2 regions of the Cytobacillus gottheilii genome follow, and region 2 is predicted to be linked to the other one. Evidence: predicted binding sites of a transcription regulator. Region 2 holds the regulator's gene; the other holds the start of a gene.
The links. The regulator CtsR, encoded in region 2, represses protease genes until heat stress. The targets are predictions, from matches to a motif close to ATGGTCAATAAAGGTCAAACA.

Region 1: a site for CtsR is predicted at 7,011-7,031, ahead of clpB (ATP-dependent chaperone ClpB). Genes of this name have one in related genera too.

The regions. Positions count from the first base shown of each region.
Region 1 covers NZ_CP071709.1:1,509,504-1,520,339, forward strand. Annotated here, with positions in the region: gene argD (acetylornithine transaminase) at 1-487, shown strand, start outside; gene J1899_RS07425 (carbamoyl phosphate synthase small subunit) at 594-1,673, shown strand; gene carB (carbamoyl-phosphate synthase (glutamine-hydrolyzing) large subunit) at 1,666-4,782, shown strand; gene argF (ornithine carbamoyltransferase) at 4,779-5,735, shown strand; gene J1899_RS07440 (undecaprenyl-diphosphate phosphatase) at 5,794-6,597, opposite strand; gene J1899_RS07445 (YjzC family protein) at 6,754-6,939, shown strand; gene clpB (ATP-dependent chaperone ClpB) at 7,043-9,649, shown strand; gene J1899_RS07455 (YjzD family protein) at 9,708-9,899, opposite strand; gene J1899_RS07460 (lipase family protein) at 10,512-10,836, shown strand, end outside.
Region 2 covers NZ_CP071709.1:103,064-113,899, reverse strand. Annotated here, with positions in the region: gene disA (DNA integrity scanning diadenylate cyclase DisA) at 119-1,192, opposite strand; gene radA (DNA repair protein RadA) at 1,195-2,574, opposite strand; gene clpC (ATP-dependent protease ATP-binding subunit ClpC) at 2,831-5,284, opposite strand; gene mcsB (protein-arginine kinase McsB) at 5,301-6,368, opposite strand; gene mcsA (protein-arginine kinase activator protein McsA) at 6,370-6,918, opposite strand; gene J1899_RS00560 (CtsR family transcriptional regulator) at 6,941-7,402, opposite strand; rRNA gene rrf (5S ribosomal RNA) at 7,768-7,882, opposite strand; rRNA gene rrf (5S ribosomal RNA) at 8,192-8,308, opposite strand; rRNA gene J1899_RS00545 (23S ribosomal RNA) at 8,381-10,836, opposite strand, start outside.

The DNA.
Region 1 (10,836 bases), 1.4 Mb from region 2:
CCAGCATTTTGATCTGACGCCTGATATAGTGACGGTTGCTAAAGGACTTGGAAGCGGATTACCCATTGGCGCTGTCATAGGAAGTAAAAAACTTGAGGAAGCGTTTGGACCTGGCAGCCATGGATCAACATTTGGCGGCAATCCAATTTCGGTTACAGCGGCTACAGTGACAATGCAGACTATATTTGAACCTGGCTTTTTGAAAGAAGTAATGGAGAAGGCTGATTACTTAAAGAATTCATTAAAAGAATTACTGAGCAATCCTTTTGTAGCGGATGTTCGGCAGCTAGGTTTGATGGCAGGTATAGAGCTAAGGAAAGAAGCTGCACCGATTTTAGCACAGTTGCGGGAGAAGGGTTTACTGCTGCTTCCAGCCGGTGAGAATGTGATTCGCATATTGCCCCCATTAACCGCTACTTACGAACAAATTGATGAAGCAATGTACATTGTTAAAGCAGTATTAAATGAAGTGCACGCAAAAGTTTAAAAAGAATCCAGCGTCTTATCTCTGCGGAAAACAGAGGCCAATTTTTTGTTCATTATGCATAAAAATAAATGTTTATTAATAAAAATACATCGTTTGAGGTGTTCACATGGAAGGTTACCTGCACTTAGAAAACGGAGAGACCTATAAAGGAGAATGGCTGTCCCATTCATTAGATCATGAGGTAAAAGGGGAAATAGTCTTTTTTACTGGCATGACAGGCTATCAGGAAGTGATCAGTGATCCTTCGTACAAAGATCAAATCATTGTTTTTACGTATCCGCTAATTGGAAATTACGGAATCAATGAAGACCATTTTGAAAGCAAAAAACCGCATGCAGCGGGGGTTATTATTTATGAGAACAGTGAAATGCCATCACATTACAAAGCCAAATATACGTTTAAACAATATTTGGAGAAATGGAATGTACCGGTATTAGGGCACATGGATACAAGGGCGATTGTCAAGAAAATAAGAGCTCATGGCACAATGGGAGCTGTTATGACAAAAGAAGCTGACCTTGATAAAAAGAAATGCTCTTTAAAAAAGGATCAAAAGGTAAGGAAGGTAGTGTCATCTGATATTGAACATTTTGGAGATGGAAAGAAGCATATTGTGGTCATTGACTATGGTGCAAAGAAATCGATTGTCGACTGTTTGCTGAAAAGAAATTGCCGGGTCTCAACCATTCCATACTCTGCATCCATCAATGACATTCATAATCTTAAACCAGATGGAATAGTCCTCTCAAATGGTCCAGGAGATCCAAAAGAATTAGAACAGAAGCTACTTGTTATTAAGGAAATGGTGCAAAACTATCCCACGCTTGGAATTTGTTTAGGACATCAGCTGGTTGCCCTAGCTCTAGGTGCAAACACCAAAAAGCTGCGATTTGGTCATCGCGGGGCAAACCATCCGGTTGCTGATCTGGAAAGAGGAAAGGTATTTATGTCCTCACAAAACCATAGTTATGTTGTGGATGAAGACAGTTTACACGGTACTGGTCTTAAGAAAAGATTTATCAATTTACATGATCAGTCTGTTGAGGGCCTTGTACACGAAGAGCTGCCTATACAAACCGTTCAGTTTCACCCTGAAGCACATCCAGGGCCGTCTGATGCAGAATACATTTTTGATGAGTTTTTGAAATTGACTACGCTTAAGAAGAGGAGTTATATAAATGCCTAAAAACAACAGTATCCAGTCGATCCTTGTGATTGGATCAGGCCCGATTGTGATTGGGCAGGCTGCAGAATTTGATTATGCAGGCACACAAGCATGTGCAGCATTAAAAGAAGAGGGATATAAGGTTATCCTCGTAAACAATAATCCCGCAACCATCATGTCTGATGAAAAGTTTGCGGATCGTATCTATGCAGAACCGCTAACTGCTCTTAGTCTAACCAAAATTATTGAAAAAGAACGTCCTGATGGCCTGCTTGCAACCTTAGGAGGGCAAACGGGACTGAATCTTGCTTTTCAGCTGCATGAACAAGGTGTACTAACCAAATTTAATGTTAAGCTATTGGGCACAAGTATCGACTCCATTAAACGTGGAGAAGATCGAGAAGCTTTTCGTGCAACAATGAAAAAATTAAATGAGCCTGTGCCAGATAGTGAAGTGGTAACAGATGTAGCTGCGGCAATAAAGTTTGCTGAGGAGATCGGCTTCCCAATTATTGTTCGTCCAGCTTATACACTTGGCGGAACTGGAGGAGGCATTGCTGATAGTATGGAGGTGCTGAAACCTCTTGTTGCAGGAGGTTTGAAGGAAAGTACGATAGGTCAATGTCTCGTTGAAAAAAGCATTGCAGGATACAAGGAAATTGAATACGAAGTCATGCGTGACTCGAGTAATACGTGTATTACAATCTGCAATATGGAAAATATTGACCCAGTCGGTATCCACACTGGCGACTCAATTGTCGTTGCACCTTCTCAGACATTGACAGATGAAGAATATCAGATGCTGAGAACTGCCTCAATCAAAATTATTTCGGAATTGGGCATTATTGGTGGATGCAATATCCAATTCGCACTAGACCCTAACAGTCAGTCATACTATCTTATTGAAGTAAATCCGCGTGTCAGCCGCTCTTCAGCCCTGGCTTCCAAAGCAACCGGATACCCAATTGCAAGAATGGCTGCAAAGCTGGCAGTTGGTTATCAATTATCAGAATTGATTAATCCTGTAACAGGAGATACGTTTGCAAGCTTTGAACCTGCGCTGGACTATTGCATTGTCAAATTTCCGAAATGGGCTTTTGATAAATTTCCATATGTGGATCGAAAACTTGGCACACAAATGAAAGCGACAGGAGAGGTAATGGGAATAGATCGGAATTTTGAACGTGCTCTCCAAAAAGCAGTTCATTCATTGGAGCTGGACTGCATTGGATTATCTTTACCAGAGCTGCAGCAGTGTAAAACCTCTTTATTACTCCAATATTTAAAAGAGCAGAATGATCAGCGCTTCTTTATCATGATGGAATTGCTTCGCAGAGGTATGAAAACAGAGGAATTACATCAAGCAGCCAACATGGATTATTTCTTTTTAACTGCATTTGAACGTTTAGTGAAGATCGAAGGACAAATTAAAGGAACGTCAGCTGAAACCGTAACAGAGAAAGACCTTGCATTCTTTAAAGAAAAAGGTTTCTCTGATACATTCTTAGCTTCTGCCTGGAACAAAAAAGAAGCAGACATTCGCCTTTTGCGCAAAGAACTCGGTGTTTTACCTGTTTATAAAATGGTTGATACGTGTGCGGCTGAATTTGAAGCACAATCCAATTACTTTTATTCAAGCTATTATGGAGAAAATGAACAAACCTTTAGCGATAAACCTAAGGTGCTTATTATTGGGAGCGGTCCTATTCGGATCGGACAGGGAATCGAATTTGATTATTGCTCTGTTCAAGGTGTTTATGCGTTAAAAGATGCCGGAATTGAAACCATCATGATTAATAATAATCCCGAAACAGTGAGTACCGACTATACGACTGCTGATCGCTTATATTTTGAACCGCTGATACTAGAAGATGTTCTTAATGTAATCGAAGCTGAGCAGATTGAACAAGTTATTGTTCAGCTAGGAGGGCAGACTGCATTGAACTTGGCAGAACAGCTTGAAGACTATGGGGTTACATTACTAGGCACAAGCTCAAAAGAAATAGCAAAACTAGAAGACCGGGAATTATTTTACCAGCTGCTCGATGAATTGCAGATCCCTCATATTGACGGAGATTTGGTTCATTCAAAGCAAGAGCTGGATACTGCAGTAGATAAGATTGGTTTTCCTGTCCTGCTTCGTCCTTCATATGTAATCGGCGGAAAAGGGATGGAGTTAATCAGAGATGGTGTTAGCTATAAAAACTACTTGCATTCTAAACGGATTGTCTATCCAGTTTTAGTGGATCGTTTCCTTGAAGCAAAGGAAGCAGAGCTTGATTTAGCAGCTGATGGAGTTCATATCCATGTACCAGCGATCATGGAGCATATTGAACATACAGGTGTTCACTCAGGCGATAGTATGTCAATGCTGCCTCCGCAAACCTTGTCACTAGCAGTACAGGAAAAGATGCTTACTTACGCAAAACAGATTGTCCAAAAACTGAATTACAAAGGCTTAATGAACATTCAGTATATTATAGACGGAGAACAGGTGTATCTGCTGGAGGTAAACCCGCGTGCAAGCCGGACAGTGCCAATTGTCAGCAAAGTAACTGGTGTTCCAATCGTACAAATTGCGACAAAAATATTGCTTGGGAAATATGACATGGAACAAGATCAATTCCCTGCATACCAATTTCCCTTTGTATGTGTTAAATATCCTGTATTTTCAAATTATGCGTTAAAAGGTTTGGATAGTTTTGTTGGACCGGAAATGAAATCAACTGGTGAAGGGATTGCCTTAGCTTCTGATATCACAGAGGCATTAAGAAAGGCATTCGAATCGAGTTTAAAACCTGGATTTGAAAAAGTAATCATTTCTGCTGATGTTTCCGTGATACAAGAATTTGCGGATGAATGCAGCAGTTACGGTGTGAAAATGGTTCCTGCAAATGCTTTTGATTGGAGTCATGATAAAGCTATAGCATTGTATAATCCCTTCGAAGGCAATCATGCTGCGGCTGAGAGGGAGCTTGCTGTAAAGAACAGATTAATTTCGTTCTCGAAGAAAGAATCATTGGAAGCCTTTTTACAGGCGTTAAAGAATACAGAGTGGGAAGTAACGAGTATGAATGAATGGCTGCTGAGAAGCGGGTTAAAAGTAAGTGAAGGAGTGAATGTATCATGACAGGACTTATAGCAGATGAAATCAATCTAAATATGAAAGGCAAAGATTTTTTAACACTGGCTGATTTTAGCACAGAGGAAATTAATGGTCTTCTATTGAAAGCACAGCAATTAAAGCAAGGTATCTATTCAGGGGAAGACCCCACGCTTTTAAAGGGTAAAATACTCGGCATGATTTTTGAAAAATCATCGACGCGCACAAGAGTATCTTTTGAAGCAGGGATGCTGCAATTAGGCGGGCATGCTCTCTATTTAAACAGCAGCGATCTGCAGATAGGCAGAGGAGAGAGTGTTGCTGATACTGCAAAGGTGCTATCGAGCTACGTTGATGGTATTATGATCCGCACTTTTTCCCATAAATTAATTGAAGAACTGGCAGAACATGCAACCATTCCTGTGATAAATGGGTTAACAGATCTTTACCATCCGTGCCAGGCACTTGCCGATATGTTAACAATCCTTGAAGAGAAAGGAAGTCTGAAAGGAATCAAGCTTGTTTATGTCGGTGATGGAAATAATGTTGCACATTCTTTATTAATCGCATCCGCTAAATTGGGGATAAATATGACTATTGCTTGTCCTAAAGGCTACGAACCGCAACAGACTGTATTACAGCTGGCCAAAGAATTTGCACAGAAGAGCGGTGCAGAGATTGCTGTAAACTACGATGTTGAGGAAAGTGTGAAAAACGCGGATGTCATTTATACGGATGTCTGGACGAGTATGGGACAGGAAGCAGAGAACGAAAAACGACTTATGATCTTTAAAGATTATCAGGTAAATGAAGAACTAATGGCATTAGCCAAGCAGGATTCAATTTTCCTTCATTGTCTGCCGGCACATAGAGGTGAGGAAGTGACAGCAGCTGTTATTGATGGTCCAAACTCTTCAGTATTTAATCAGGCAGCAAATCGTCTGCATGTTCAAAAAGCACTTTTATCAGAATTATTATAAGCCTATTTATAAAAAATGCTCAATTCCGTTATAAGGAATTGAGCATTTTTGGGTCTAATCAGGAAAATACTAAAACGAGTGTCCCGGCGATAAAACAATAAAAAGCAAAGATCTTCAGATTGCCTCGAGCCATAATGCCCATAAACCATTTTAAAGAAAAATAAGAGGCAATTAATGAAGCAATAAACGCTATGACATATGGTATAGCAAGGGTAGAAATATTCGGATCGTTCAGCATGTCGCTAAAGCCTAATATAGCACTCCCAACACTAACGGGAATATACATTAAAAAGGAAAAGCGCAAGGCTGTTTCCTGCTTCATGCCTAACCCCATTGCAGCTACAATGGTAGCTCCTGATCTGCTTATACCAGGAATTAACGCTACTGTTTGTGCAAGACCAACAATAATTGCATCTTTTAAAGTAATGGTTGAATCATTTTTTCTTCCCCGCAGGTTTCTGATGATCCAGAGGGCAACCCCTGTAACTAACAATGTAATACCAACGGTTTTAATATTGCCTGTTAAATAATCACCAAATAGTACACCAATTACACCTGCCGGAATTGTTGCAACAATTAAATAAATAATAAAACGAAAGTCCGCTTCTGCCTTTTGGTCCTTCGTTTTTAAATAGAGCACACCATTTTTGACGAGCCTATATATATCTTCTCTGTAGATGAGAAGGACAGCAATTAAAGAGGCAGTATTGACAAGAATAGCAAAGCTCATTCCTACAATATTTAAGTCAAAAAAATAAGCAGCAATTTCTACATGTCCGCTTGATGAAACGGGAATGGGCTCAGTTAAGCCTTGAAGTAACCCAAGGAATAAATATTTGAGCAAAGTAATAAAATCAGTCACATTGTTATCCTCCAGTATTAAGATGACACCATTTCATTAAACAATAAAAACAGTATATAAGTAAAGCAATAGCTTGAAGTTCAATGGAAATAATTTTACTAAATTGAATAAGACATAAAGGCAATACTAATAAAGACTTATTTGAATAAGGGGGTTATTCTTTTGGGACAAAATCGACAATTTAAAGCAGGTCAGGCAGCACCTAACAATGGGATCTATATAGAAGTCGGCGAAACTGGAAGCAATGTCAACAACCCGCAAATGATCAAACTAAAAGCTGGTGATCATTTTCCTGAAAACTCAAATCATAACCGGATATGGACATACAAACGCAAACCTTAAAACACAGCAAAAGCCATTCAATGAAAAGTTGAATGGCTTTACATATGTAAAAAAACGGATATAATAAAATAAAGGTCAATAATGGTCAAAGGAGGATGTGCGGATGGATATAAATTCAATGACACAGCATGTTCGGGAAGGGTTAATAAGTGCGCAAAACTTAGCTGTTCGCAAAGAACATCAGGAAGTTGATGATCTGCATCTGCTTTATTCACTTATTGTAAAAACAGAAGGATTAACTTCATCAATCTTAAAAGCAGCATCCATTAATGCGGATCAGCTGATCCATAATATTGAAAATCAACTACAAACAAAACCACAAGTTTCCGGCAGCGGAATTAAGGCAGGAACATTATATATTACAAATACACTGCAACAAGTATTAGCTGAAGCAGAAAACCTTATGAAAACGTGGCAAGACGAGTATTTATCTGCCGAACATTTTTTGTTGGCATTGTTAAAAGTGAAGAAATCGGCAGCAGGGAAACTGCTGAGAGAATCAATTAATGAAGAAGGTAAATTAGAGGGAATCATTAACCAAATAAGGGGGAATCAGCGCGTGACCTCGGAAAATCCAGAAGCAACTTATGATGTGCTGAAAAAATACGGAAGAGACCTTGTCGAAGAGGTAAGAGCAGGTAAGGTGGATCCAGTCATTGGCCGTGATCAGGAAATACGCAATGTTATTCGGATATTATCACGCAAAACCAAAAACAACCCGGTATTGATCGGTGAACCGGGAGTTGGGAAAACAGCAGTTGTAGAAGGACTTGCACAGCGGATTGTCAGAAAAGATGTTCCAGAAGGTTTAAAAGACAAAACGATTTTTTCACTTGATATGAGCTCTTTAATCGCAGGAGCAAAGTTTAGAGGAGAGTTTGAAGAAAGGCTAAAAGCGGTATTAAATGAAGTGAAAAAGAGCGATGGGAAAATACTGCTGTTTATCGATGAGCTTCACACCATAGTTGGCGCAGGAAAAACAGAGGGTGCTATGGATGCCGGCAACATGCTTAAGCCCATGCTTGCCCGAGGAGAACTGCATTGTATAGGGGCAACCACTTTGGATGAGCATCGCAAGTATATTGAGAAGGATCCAGCACTTGAACGGAGGTTTCAGCAAGTTTTAGTACAAGAGCCTAATGTGGAAGATACAATCTCCATTTTAAGAGGGCTAAAAGAACGGTTTGAAATTCATCATGGAGTAAATATTCATGACCGTTCTCTAATTGCTGCTGCCACCCTATCTGACCGCTATATTACAGATCGATTTTTGCCAGATAAGGCGATTGATTTAATAGATGAAGCATGTGCAATGATCCGTACGGAAATGGATTCAATGCCAACTGAGCTAGATGAGGTAACAAGAAGAGTCATGCAGCTGGAAATTGAAGAAGCTGCACTGCAAAAGGAGAAAGATGCCGTAAGTAAAGAACGGCTTGTTATCCTGCAAGAAGAACTTTCTGCTTTAAAAGAAAAAGCAAAAACCATACAGACAAAATGGCTGCTCGAAAAAGAAGGAATTCAACGATTACAGGAGAAAAGAGAACAATTAGAAAAGCATCGACGTGACTTGGAAGATGCGGAAAATAAATACGATTTAAACACCGCTGCTGAATTAAGACATGGGAAAATACCAATGCTGGAAAAAGAATTGAAGATCCTTGAGAAGGAAGTTAATGAAGGACAATCAGATAAGCTGGTACGGGAAGAAGTAACAGAGGAAGAAATTGCAGGGATTGTCGCCAGATGGACAGGCATCCCTGTTGCAAAGCTAGTAGAAGGAGAACGTGAGAAGCTGCTTCGGCTGGAGGAAATCTTACAAGAAAGAGTTATTGGCCAAAATGAGGCAGTTCAGCTTGTGTCTGATGCAGTAATTAGAGCACGTGCTGGTATTAAAGATCCCCATCGTCCAATCGGTTCTTTCTTATTTCTGGGACCAACAGGAGTAGGTAAAACAGAGCTGGCCAAAGCATTGGCACAAGTGTTATTTGACAGTGAAGATCAAATGATTCGTATTGATATGTCGGAATATATGGAAAAACATTCAGTGTCAAGATTAGTTGGTGCTCCTCCAGGGTATGTTGGCTATGAAGAAGGCGGACAGCTTACTGAAGCAGTAAGACGAAAACCGTATTCGGTCATCTTATTAGATGAAATTGAAAAAGCACATCCTGAAGTTTTTAATATTTTACTGCAGGTGTTAGATGATGGACGAATTACTGATTCACAAGGAAGAATGGTTGACTTCAAAAATACAGTGATTATTATGACATCCAATATAGGTTCAAATTTCTTACTGGAACGCGATGAAGTGCGAGAGAATGACTATATTATAGAAGAAACTAGAAATAATGTACTTCATCAGCTTAGAAATCACTTTAAACCAGAGTTTATCAACCGCATAGATGAGATTATTCTCTTTAAACCTTTATCGCTTGCCGATTTACATGGAATTGTAAGAAATATGCTAAATGAACTTCAAGAAAGATTGACCGATCAGCAAGTGAATTTACGAATAACGGATCATGCAGTTGAATATATTGCTGAAAATGGCTATGACCCTATTTATGGTGCTCGACCGTTAAAACGCTATATTCAAAAAAATGTAGAAACAGCACTGGCAAAGGAAATTATCTCTGGGACGATAAAAGAAGAAAGTGACGTTGTCATTGCTCTGGAGGAAAATAAACTGACAGTAGCCGTAAAATGAAAAATCTTATCAAATAAAATATCGTCAGCCTGAAAACAGGCTGACGATATTTTAACAATTAATGAATCGCTTTTTTCTCTGCAGGCTCGTCTGGAATGATGGCAGGAATAACATAAATTAATAGAGTTGCTGCAACTGCAAGGATCGCACTAGTTTGAAAATCATAAGAAGCGCCTAGCATATTACCCGCAACATACGATAGCATTTGAACAAGCAGAAATGTCCAAATGAAAGTCCACAAATACTTCATCAATAGTTCACCTCTTACATAATTGAATCCCTTTACATCTTACCATAACAACCCAAAATAATAAACTTGAATGTGGCAAGAAAAGCGGAAGCGCCTTGCTCAGCCCCGACAAGCTTAAGACAAGACGGCTAGAAGGTTGCTCTTTAACCTTCTGGACGGATTGGCTTAAGACCTCGAGGGGCTAGGCGCTGCAGCTGGACAGAGAAAAGCGGAAGGCGCTTGCCCAGGGGCGACAAGCATAAGACAGGCCAGGCAGAAGGTTGTTCTTTAACCTTTTGACTGGAATGGCTTATGACCTCGAGCCCCTAGCGCCTGGAGCTGGACAGAGAAAAGCGGAAGCGCCTTGCTCAGCCCCGACAAGCTTAAGACAAGACGGCTAGAAGGTTGCTCTTTAACCTTCTGGACGGATTGGCTTAAGACCTCGAGGGGCTAGGCGCTGCAGCTGGACAAAGAAAAGCGGAAGCGCCTTGCTCAGCTCCGACACCTCAAGTGGCTAGCCGCTGAGAGATTAATGATGCTTTGGTATTCTCCAAAAATAGGTAATATCCCATTCCAATTCAACTATCCAAGCATACATTGAATATGAACGAAAAATAAAAGGAGTTTTTGGAAATGAAACACCGAAACTTTAAGATGGATACTGAATGGAGCATGATTCATTACCCTGATAAGCCAAGTGGTTTCGGTATATTAATTATCGGGGATGAAAGGCACTTCGTAGACGAAAACAGCAGTTTTTGGACTCAAAATGAAGGAAAAGCAGCATTAATTCACAAACTTGAAGAAGCAGGATATACGATCTTTTATTCCAATTTATTCGGAAGAAACTGGGGAAGCAATGAAGCGGTTCAAATGGCGAAAAGCCTGTATGGTTATGTGACACGGACTGAAATTCTTAATGATAAAATTCATATAATTGCAGAAGGTATGGGGGCTT
Region 2 (10,836 bases):
ATTCACATTAAACTTTTTCCAGTTAAAAAGGTATACCACTAGGTTAGCACCTCACATCATAAGGTGTCAAATAATAACCAACCATTTTAGCATAACCAAATTTATAGTTCAATGGTCTCTATACATGTCTATCTAAAAAAACTTGTGTTTTAATACGCTTCAAGCCCTCTTTAATTTTTTTTGCTCTTACTTCGCCAATGCCATCAACATCATCTAATTCTTCAATGGTAGCACCCATAATATTTGGCAGCTCCTTAAATTGTTCTATTAGATTTGCGATAATAATGGATGGCATCCTTGCTACTTTATTTAGCATTCTGTATCCTCTTGGCTGCTTCATCTCTTCTAAATGAATGTATCCCTGATAACCAAGAAGTTTTAATATAACACTATCCTCTGCTCTTTCCCCATTTGAAATGCGCTGAAGAGAAGCGAGAACTTCTTTTGCATTCATACTGGGTGAAAAAGCATAATCCTTAATAATAAACTCAGCCTCTTTTTCTATTTCAGTCAAGAGCTCATCCATTTGCAGCCGAATTAACCTGCCTTCTGTGCCGAGTTCACACAGGAATGTCAGCAGTTCATTTTTAATTCTGAACACCATGGATACACTGTGCAGTACATTAACAAGATCAGCGTAAGTAACCGCTTCCTCAAATTCCAGCATACTTAAATCTGTTATTCTTTGTTCAAGGACAGCCTTATATTTCTCAAGTGTTTGTACAGCTACATTGGCTTTTGTTAAAATAACGCCTATGTCGCGGAGGGCATAACGCAATGAGCTTTGATAAAGAGTGATGACGTTTCTTCGCTGCGATACTGCAATGACCAGAGCACCTGTCTGCTTAGCAACACGCTCAGCCGTACGGTGCCGCATCCCTGTTTCGGTCGAAGGGATGCCCCGGTCTGGCGCAAGCTGAGCGTTCGCTACTAATATACGACTTCCTTCCTCGTTTAAAATAATCGCCCCATCCATCTTGGCCAGCTCATATAAATAACTGGGAGTAAACGGACAATCAATCTGAAAACCGCCTTCCACAATTCCTTCTGTCTGCTCTTTGGAGCCTAAGACGATCAGCCCTCCCGTATTGGCTCGCAGAACATTTTCAATCCCTTCCCGGATTGGTGTTCCAGGCGCCATAAACCGAAGGACTTTGGTGATCTTTTTTTCGTCCGTTTTTTTTGCTTCCATATTTACCTCCCTAGTGCTTCATTTAATGCCTCACTAACTGAGTTAACGCCTATTAGCTGAACACCTGCAGGAGCTTGCCAGCCTCCAATATTATTGGCGGGAAGGATTACTCTTTCAAAACCAAGCTTTGCAGCTTCTTGAACACGCTGTTCAATTCGGGACACGCGGCGGACCTCACCTGTTAACCCTACCTCTCCAATGACGCAGTCGGTTGCACGGGTCGGTTTATCCCGGAAGCTTGAGGCGATGCTTACTGCTACGGCTAAGTCAATGGCCGGTTCATCGAGCTTTACACCGCCGGCTACTTTTAAATATGCGTCTTGATTCTGAAGAAGAAGACCTACTCTTTTTTCTAAAACCGCCATTAATAAAGGAACTCGATTATGGTCAATGCCTGTTGCCATTCTTCTTGGATTCCCAAAGCTAGTCGGTGAAATCAGCGCTTGAATTTCCACTAAAACCGGACGAGTTCCTTCCATTGAAGCAACAACCGTGGAACCTGCTGCACCTTCAGACCTCTCCTCAAGGAAAATCTCAGACGGATTTGCCACTTCTTCAAGTCCCATTTCTTTCATTTCAAAAATGCCCATTTCGTTTGTAGAACCGAATCGGTTTTTCACGGCACGCAAAATCCGGTATGTGTGATGGCGCTCCCCTTCAAAATAAAGAACAGTATCCACCATATGCTCTAATAAACGCGGTCCAGCAATCGAGCCTTCTTTTGTCACATGGCCAACAATAAAGATAGCAATCCCTTTTGTTTTCGCGATTCTCATTAATTCCGCCGTACACTCGCGTACTTGTGAAACGCTTCCAGGTGCCGATGTAACCTCAGGATGGTAAATCGTTTGAATGGAATCAACGATCACAAAGGCAGGATTTGTCTGTTCAATGGTTCTGCTGATTTCTTCAAGACTTGTTTCAGAGTAAACAAGCAGCTGCTCAGACGTAATACTGAGGCGATCTGCCCGCAGCTTTGTCTGTCTCATCGATTCCTCCCCGGATATGTATAAAACCGAGTGGTTCTTTTTCGCAAGCTGTGAAGAGACTTGAAGGAGCAAAGTCGACTTCCCGATTCCTGGGTCTCCTCCTATTAAAACGAGTGATCCCCTAACAACACCGCCACCAAGTACCCTATTTAATTCCTGTGATTCTGTCAGTACCCGTGGTTCTGATATCGTTTCAATTGTCGTAATCGGAGTAGCTTTCGAGGCTGTTGCCATTCCCTGAGAGTGAGCAAATGCTCCTCTTCTTGAATTAGCGGGTTTTTCAACTTCCTCCACCATTTTATTCCACTCACCGCAGCCTGGGCATTTCCCCATCCATTTTGGTGATTCATATCCGCATTCCTGACACATAAATTTCGTTTTCCGTTTTGCCATTACTTTCCCCTTCTTCCATACATCTATATATATTTCACAAATATAACAATTATCATTGATTCCAGTTAAATACTTATTGATGATTTATAACTATAACAGACAGGCTATGGAAAGAGAACTAAAGTGATAAAAAGATAAAACAGGGGGACAGGGAAGGAAGGACTATCAGAATCAGCCCCATTATTACTGAAGTCATTCAGAAGGATATTACTTATAAAAAAGGCACACGAAAATTTGTTCGTGTACCTCAATAAACTTATGCTTTATTTAAATTTGCTGTCCCGCTTGCTTCAGCTGTCTTAACGGTAAACTCGCCATTTTCGACATCAATGACAACATTCTGACCTGTAAATACAGTTCCTTTTAAAAGCTCTTCAGAAAGACGATCTTCGATATGCTTTTGAATCGCACGGCGCAATGGTCTTGCTCCATACTCTGGATCATAGCCTTCTTCCGCGATTTTCGCCTTAGCAGCTTCAGTAAGATCCAGCTGAATTTCTTGTTCATGCAGGCGTTTAGTCAATGAATCTGACATGAGCGAAACAATTTCCTGCAGATGTTTCTTTTCTAGTGCGTGGAAAACAATGATTTCATCAATACGGTTCAGGAATTCTGGACGGAATGCTTTTTTCAGCTCCTCCATTACTTTTCCTTTCATATCTTTGTAATCCTGATCTCCTTCTTGAACATTGAAACCTACATATTTGTTGCGTTTTAGAGCTTCTGCTCCAACATTTGAAGTCATGATTAAGACTGTATTACGGAAATCAACCGTCCTGCCTTTTGAGTCTGTCAGTCTTCCGTCCTCTAATACTTGCAGAAGAATATTAAATACATCTGGGTGTGCTTTTTCAATTTCGTCGAGCAGGACAACAGAGTATGGCTTTCTGCGCACTTTTTCTGTCAGCTGGCCGCCCTCATCATAACCAACATAGCCTGGAGGAGAACCAACTAAACGAGAAGTCGAATGTTTCTCCATATACTCGGACATATCAATGCGGATCATTGCCTCTTCATCACCGAACATAGCCTCTGCCAGCGCTCTAGCCAATTCTGTTTTCCCTACTCCTGTTGGTCCAAGGAACACAAATGATCCGATTGGACGTTTAGGATCTTTTAATCCAGCACGTGCACGGCGTACAGCCTTAGAGATTGCTTTAACAGCTTCCTCTTGTCCAATGACACGGGAATGAAGAATTTCTTCTAAGTTAAGCAATTTTTGCGTTTCTGTTTCTGCCAGCTTAGATACTGGAATTCCTGTCCAGCTAGCAACAACATGTGCAATATCCTCAACGGTTACTTCGCTATTTTCTTTGCCCTGCTTTTCTTTCCAAGTTTTCTTGGTTTCTTCCAGCTGTTCGCGCAGGCGCTGTTCTGTATCACGCAATGATGCTGCTTTTTCAAATTCTTGGCTTTGTACGGCTGCATCCTTTTCTTTGCGGACATCTTCAAGCTTAACTTCAAGCTCCTTCAAGTTTGGAGGAGTCGTATAAGATCTCAATCTTACCTTTGAACCGGCTTCATCAATTAAATCAATTGCCTTATCTGGTAAGAAACGGTCAGAAATATAACGATCCGAAAATTTAACCGCTGCTTCAATCGCCTGATCTGAAATGGTTACACGGTGATGCGCCTCATAACGGTCTCTTAATCCTTTCAAGATTTGAACAGATTCATCGGACGTCGGCTCATCAACTGTAATCGGCTGGAAGCGGCGTTCAAGTGCTGCATCCTTTTCAATGTACTTGCGATATTCATCAAGCGTTGTAGCACCAATACATTGCAATTCACCACGCGCAAGGGATGGTTTTAATATATTTGAAGCATCAATGGCACCTTCTGCACCACCAGCACCAATCAAGGTGTGAAGTTCATCAATGAATAAGATGATGTTGCCGGCCTGGCGAATTTCATCCATTACTTTCTTCAATCTATCTTCAAATTCACCGCGGTATTTTGTCCCAGCAACAACAGTACCCATATCTAGAGTCATAACTCTTTTATCGCGCAGTGTCTCTGGCACTTCATTATTGATAATTTGCTGTGCTAATCCTTCAGCAATGGCTGTTTTACCAACCCCTGGTTCACCAATTAAAACAGGATTGTTTTTTGTACGACGGCTAAGTACTTCAATGACACGCTGAATTTCTTTACTGCGCCCAATAACAGGGTCAAGACTTCCTTCTCTTGCAATCGCAGTTAAATCTCTGGCTAATCCATCAAGAGTTGGTGTATTGGCATTTGCTGATGCACCGCCTTGATGGCCTCCAGATTCATTGCTTCCTAAAAGCTGAAGCACTTGCTGTCTCGCTTTATTTAAGCTGACGCCCAGGTTATTTAGTACACGTGCAGCAACACCTTCTCCTTCACGAATTAACCCAAGAAGAATATGTTCTGTCCCTACATAGGAGTGTCCCAGCTTTCTTGCTTCATCCATTGATAATTCAATTACTTTTTTTGCTCTTGGCGTATAATGCGGTGATTGTGAGACTTCCTGTCCTCGTCCAATTAAACTCTCTACCTCAGTCTGAATTTTCTCAGAACCTAGTCCTAGAGCATATAATGCCTTTGCCGCAATTCCCTCTCCTTCTCGAACCAAACCGAGCAGGATATGTTCTGTTCCAATATTATTATGTCCAAGGCGGATTGCTTCCTCTTGTGCTAATGCAAGTACCTTTTGCGCTCTTTCAGTAAATCGTCCGAACATCATATGATTATCCTCCCAACTATTTGCTTTCCATTTGTAATCTTTCCCGAATGAGTGTTGCTCTGCGGATATCTCTTTCCTGTGGTCTCAAAGGTCCGCCAGCATATTGCTGTAAAAAGCCCGGCTGAGTCAAAATCATAAGCTCATTTAAAATATTTTCAGATACATTTTCAATGTATCCCATATCAATGCCAAGGCGAACATCAGACAAACAGCGTGCCGCCTCTTTTGTTTCAATGATTCTGCAATTCAGGAGAGTCCCATATGAACGGAAAACTCTGTCTTCTAATTGTATGTTAGAAGTCTTTGCTAATGCTTCCCTTGCTGACCTTTCCTGTGAAATTAATTGACTGACAACACTTTTCAAGTCTTCGGCAATATCTTCTTCGGATTTACCTAACGTCATCTGATTTGAAACTTGAAAGATGTTCCCTAATGCTTCGCTGCCTTCCCCATAAATTCCTCTAACAACTAAACCAAGTTGATTAATTGCAGGGATAATTCGATTGATCTGCTGTGTTAATACAAGACCAGGCAAGTGCATCATAACAGAAGCACGAATACCGGTTCCTACATTGGTAGGACAGCTGGTTAGAAAACCAACCTTTTCATTAAAAGCATAATCAATTTCTTCCTCAAGCCAATTGTCAATTGTATTCGCCATCTGCAGTGCTTCTAATAACTGAAAACCTGGGTATAGACATTGAATGCGTATATGATCCTCTTCATTAATCATGATACTAATCTCTTCACTTTCTGATAGGAGACAAGCACCATGTGTAGAGTTTTCCGCTAAGTGCGGGCTAATTAAATGCTTCTCCATTAATACCCTTTTCTGCAGCGGCTGCAGTTCATCCATAAGCAGCAATTCCAAGTGTTTATCTTCTATTTCTCCAGGATGTTCTAAACGTTTTTTGACTTGATTAATAACGGCTTCAGCCTCATCCTTTTCAAACAATGTGGGAAATCTATATTGCTTAAGATTTCGAGCAAGCCGAATTCGAGAACTTAAGACTATGTCTGAATCCGGTCCCTCCGTACTCATCCAGGAGCTAATCGCCTGGTTAATAAAACGCTCCAACGACAAGTTATTCTCCCTCCTCATGAGCGGAATTCAGCTCTTTTTCTAACTTTCTTATCTCATCTCTAGTCAATGCTGCTTCTTCAAATTCCTCGTTCGCAATGTATTCTTTCATTTTCTGCTTGAGTTCTTCGATATTCTTTCGTAAATGGATACTTCCTCCGATTCTGGCGGGGATTTTTCCATTATGTGTTTCGTTTCCGCTATGAAGCCTTTTAAAAATAGGAGGAAGCTGTTCACTAAATGTTTCATAGCATTCTGCACAGCCAAACCTGCCAATCTTAATAAATTGCTTATATGTCATAGAGCAATTAGGGCATTGAATGACCTTTTCATTCTGAAAGGCATTTTGGCTGCTGCCCTGATAAGCTGGCTGTACATTAAGAAGTCCTGCCAAGAGATTATGAATGGAGTAGTTCTGTCCATTATTGAACATAAACATCTCCCCTTTTTCTGCCGCACATTTTTCACATAGCTGAAATTCTGCTTTTTCGCCATTTACTATTTTCGTAAAGTGCAAGGTAGCTGGTCTTTGATTGCATTCCTGACAAACCATTGGTTCCCCTCCAACCTGCTGTTTATTTATATTTCAAGGTTGTAAGCATTGCTTTTAACATACGTGCTCGAAGTTCATCTCTATAGGGCAGGTCTATATATAGTACCGATCGATCAATGACACTTAGCATGATTTTTGCTTCCCTTTTTGAGACAATTTCTTCTTCAACAAGTCTGTATATAACATTTTCAGCACTATTCTGGGCTATTCGTGAATCGATTATGGAGATTAGCTGATCAATTAAATGTGCGTAATCATAAGACTGCACCTTCATGATCCTTATATAACCTCCTCCTCCGCGTTTACTTTCCACCATATACCCTTTCTCGATTGTAAACCGAGTATTGATAACATAATTTATTTGAGAAGGTACGCATTGAAACTTGTCTGCAATCTCACTTCTTTTAATCTCAACAATCTCCTGCTCGCTCAAGTCTAAAACTTGTTTCAGGTAGTTTTCAATGATGTCCGATATATTTCTCACCCGGCCACCCCCTATCTGACTTTGACTATATTTGACTTATATTATACATGATCTATGTAATAGGTTGCAACGAACTAGCATTAAACATTTTCCCCTAAATTTTTGTTCTTCAAACCTCGAATTAGGAAGGAAAAGTTTGATTTTATTCTTTGAAGTTAAAATATTGGAATAATGTAATTTTTGCCGTGTTAAATATTCAAAGGGAATTAGGAGCTGTTTTTCAGAAAAGGGGGCAGCTCTACGTGGTTTTGGACTTAAGGTTAGATAAATTATTATAATTAAGCAGCACTTATTAATTAAAAAACAAAGATTTTAATTAAAAACTACAAAAAAAGCACATCCATACAGATGTACTTTTTCATGTTGCCCGGCAGCGTCCTACTCTCACAAGGGGACAGCCCCTAACTACCATTGGCGCTGAGAAGCTTAACTTCCGTGTTCGGGAGGGACGGGTGTGACCTTCTCGCTATCATCGTTCGGAAATCGATAACCTTCACATCTCTTCGTCATCTCACTCATCAAGGTCCTCACGTACCAACTACGTACGCTCCGGCCTTTCCTCAATCGATTCCTCGACCTGTTCGCTTCTCGCTTCCCTCACAGTTTGGTAAAAAGATAAGTTGAGCAAACTTACATTTTTAAGACTATACCTTGCGGCATTTTAGGTCCTTCCTCCAATGCCACTACATGCACTGGCTCTCCAATGTTTCTCGAAGTTAAACAGTCGTCTTCAATTTAGAATTTAAACTACAAAAAAAGCACATCCATACAGATGTACTTTTTCATGTTGCCCGGCAGCGTCCTACTCTCACAAGGGGACAGCCCCTAACTACCATTGGCGCTGAGAAGCTTAACTTCCGTGTTCGGGATGGGAACGGGTGTGACCTTCTCGCTATCGCCACCGGACTATTTAATTGAAGAAAGGTTATTCCTTCAAAACTAGATAATGTTAGAAGAAGAAAACAGTAATGCCATTGTGTGGTTAAGTCCTCGAACGATTAGTATCAGTCAGCTGCACGTGTCGCCACGCTTCCACCTCTGACCTATCAACCTGATCATCTTTCAGGGTTCTTACTAGCTTGACGCTATGGGAAATCTCATCTCGAGGGGGGCTTCATGCTTAGATGCTTTCAGCACTTATCCCTTCCGCACATAGCTACCCAGCGATGCCCTTGGCAGAACAACTGGTACACCAGCGGTGCGTCCATCCCGGTCCTCTCGTACTAAGGACAGCTCCTCTCAAATTTCCTGCGCCCACGACGGATAGGGACCGAACTGTCTCACGACGTTCTGAACCCAGCTCGCGTACCGCTTTAATGGGCGAACAGCCCAACCCTTGGGACCGACTACAGCCCCAGGATGCGATGAGCCGACATCGAGGTGCCAAACCTCCCCGTCGATGTGGACTCTTGGGGGAGATAAGCCTGTTATCCCCGGGGTAGCTTTTATCCGTTGAGCGATGGCCCTTCCATGCGGAACCACCGGATCACTAAGCCCGACTTTCGTCCCTGCTCGACTTGTAGGTCTCGCAGTCAAGCTCCCTTGTGCCTTTACACTCTACGAATGATTTCCAACCATTCTGAGGGAACCTTTGGGCGCCTCCGTTACTTTTTAGGAGGCGACCGCCCCAGTCAAACTGCCCACCTGACACTGTCTCCCGCCCCGATCAGGGGCGCGGGTTAGAATTTCAATACAGCCAGGGTAGTATCCCACCGACGCCTCCACCGAAGCTGGCGCTCCGGTTTCTCAGGCTCCTACCTATCCTGTACAAGCTGTACCAAAATTCAATATCAGGCTACAGTAAAGCTCCACGGGGTCTTTCCGTCCTGTCGCGGGTAACCTGCATCTTCACAGGTACTATAATTTCACCGAGTCTCTCGTTGAGACAGTGCCCAGATCGTTACGCCTTTCGTGCGGGTCGGAACTTACCCGACAAGGAATTTCGCTACCTTAGGACCGTTATAGTTACGGCCGCCGTTTACTGGGGCTTCGATTCAGAGCTTCGCTTGCGCTAACCCCTCCTCTTAACCTTCCAGCACCGGGCAGGCGTCAGCCCCTATACTTCGCCTTGCGGCTTCGCAGAGACCTGTGTTTTTGCTAAACAGTCGCCTGGGCCTATTCACTGCGGCTCATCAAGGCTTTAACACCCTAATGAGCACCCCTTCTCCCGAAGTTACGGGGTCATTTTGCCGAGTTCCTTAACGAGAGTTCTCTCGCTCACCTTAGGATTCTCTCCTCGCCTACCTGTGTCGGTTTGCGGTACGGGCACCTAATCCTCGCTAGAGGCTTTTCTTGGCAGTGTGGAATCAAGAACTTCGGTACTATATTTCCCTCGCCGTCACAGCTCAGCCGTATGCAAGCGGGATTTGCCTCACTTGCAGCCTAACTGCTTGGACGCGCTAATCCAACAGCGCGCTTACCCTATCCTCCTGCGTCCCCCCATCACTCAAACGGATTTTGGTGGTACAGGAATATCAACCTGTTGTCCATCGCCTACGCTTTTCAGCCTCGGCTTAGGTCCCGACTAACCCTGAGCGGACGAGCCTTCCTCAGGAAACCTTAGGCATTCGGTGGATGGGATTCTCACCCATCTTTCGCTACTCATACCGGCATTCTCACTTCTAAGCGCTCCACCAGTCCTTACGGTCTAGCTTCAACGCCCTTAGAACGCTCTCCTACCACGGACACCTAATGGTGTCCATCCACAGCTTCGGTGATACGTTTAGCCCCGGTACATTTTCGGCGCGGAGTCACTCGACCAGTGAGCTATTACGCACTCTTTAAATGGTGGCTGCTTCTAAGCCAACATCCTGGTTGTCTAAGCAACTCCACATCCTTTTCCACTTAACGTATACTTTGGGACCTTAGCTGGTGGTCTGGGCTGTTTCCCTCTTGACTACGGATCTTATCACTCGCAGTCTGACTCCCATGGATAAGTCTTTGGCATTCGGAGTTTGTCTGAATTCGGTAACCCGATGAGGGCCCCTAGTCCAAACAGTGCTCTACCTCCAAGACTCTTACTACATGAGGCTAGCCCTAAAGCTATTTCGGAGAGAACCAGCTATCTCCAAGTTCGATTGGAATTTCTCCGCTACCCACACCTCATCCCCGCACTTTTCAACGTGCGTGGGTTCGGTCCTCCATTCAGTGTTACCTGAACTTCAACCTGGACATGGGTAGATCACCTGGTTTCGGGTCTACGACCACATACTCATTCGCCCTATTCAGACTCGCTTTCGCTGCGGCTCCGTCTTATCAACTTAACCTTGCATGTAATCGTAACTCGCCGGTTCATTCTACAAAAGGCACGCCATCACCCGTAAATGGGCTCTGACTACTTGTAGGCACACGGTTTCAGGAACTATTTCACTCCCCTTCCGGGGTGCTTTTCACCTTTCCCTCACGGTACTGGTTCACTATCGGTCACTAGGGAG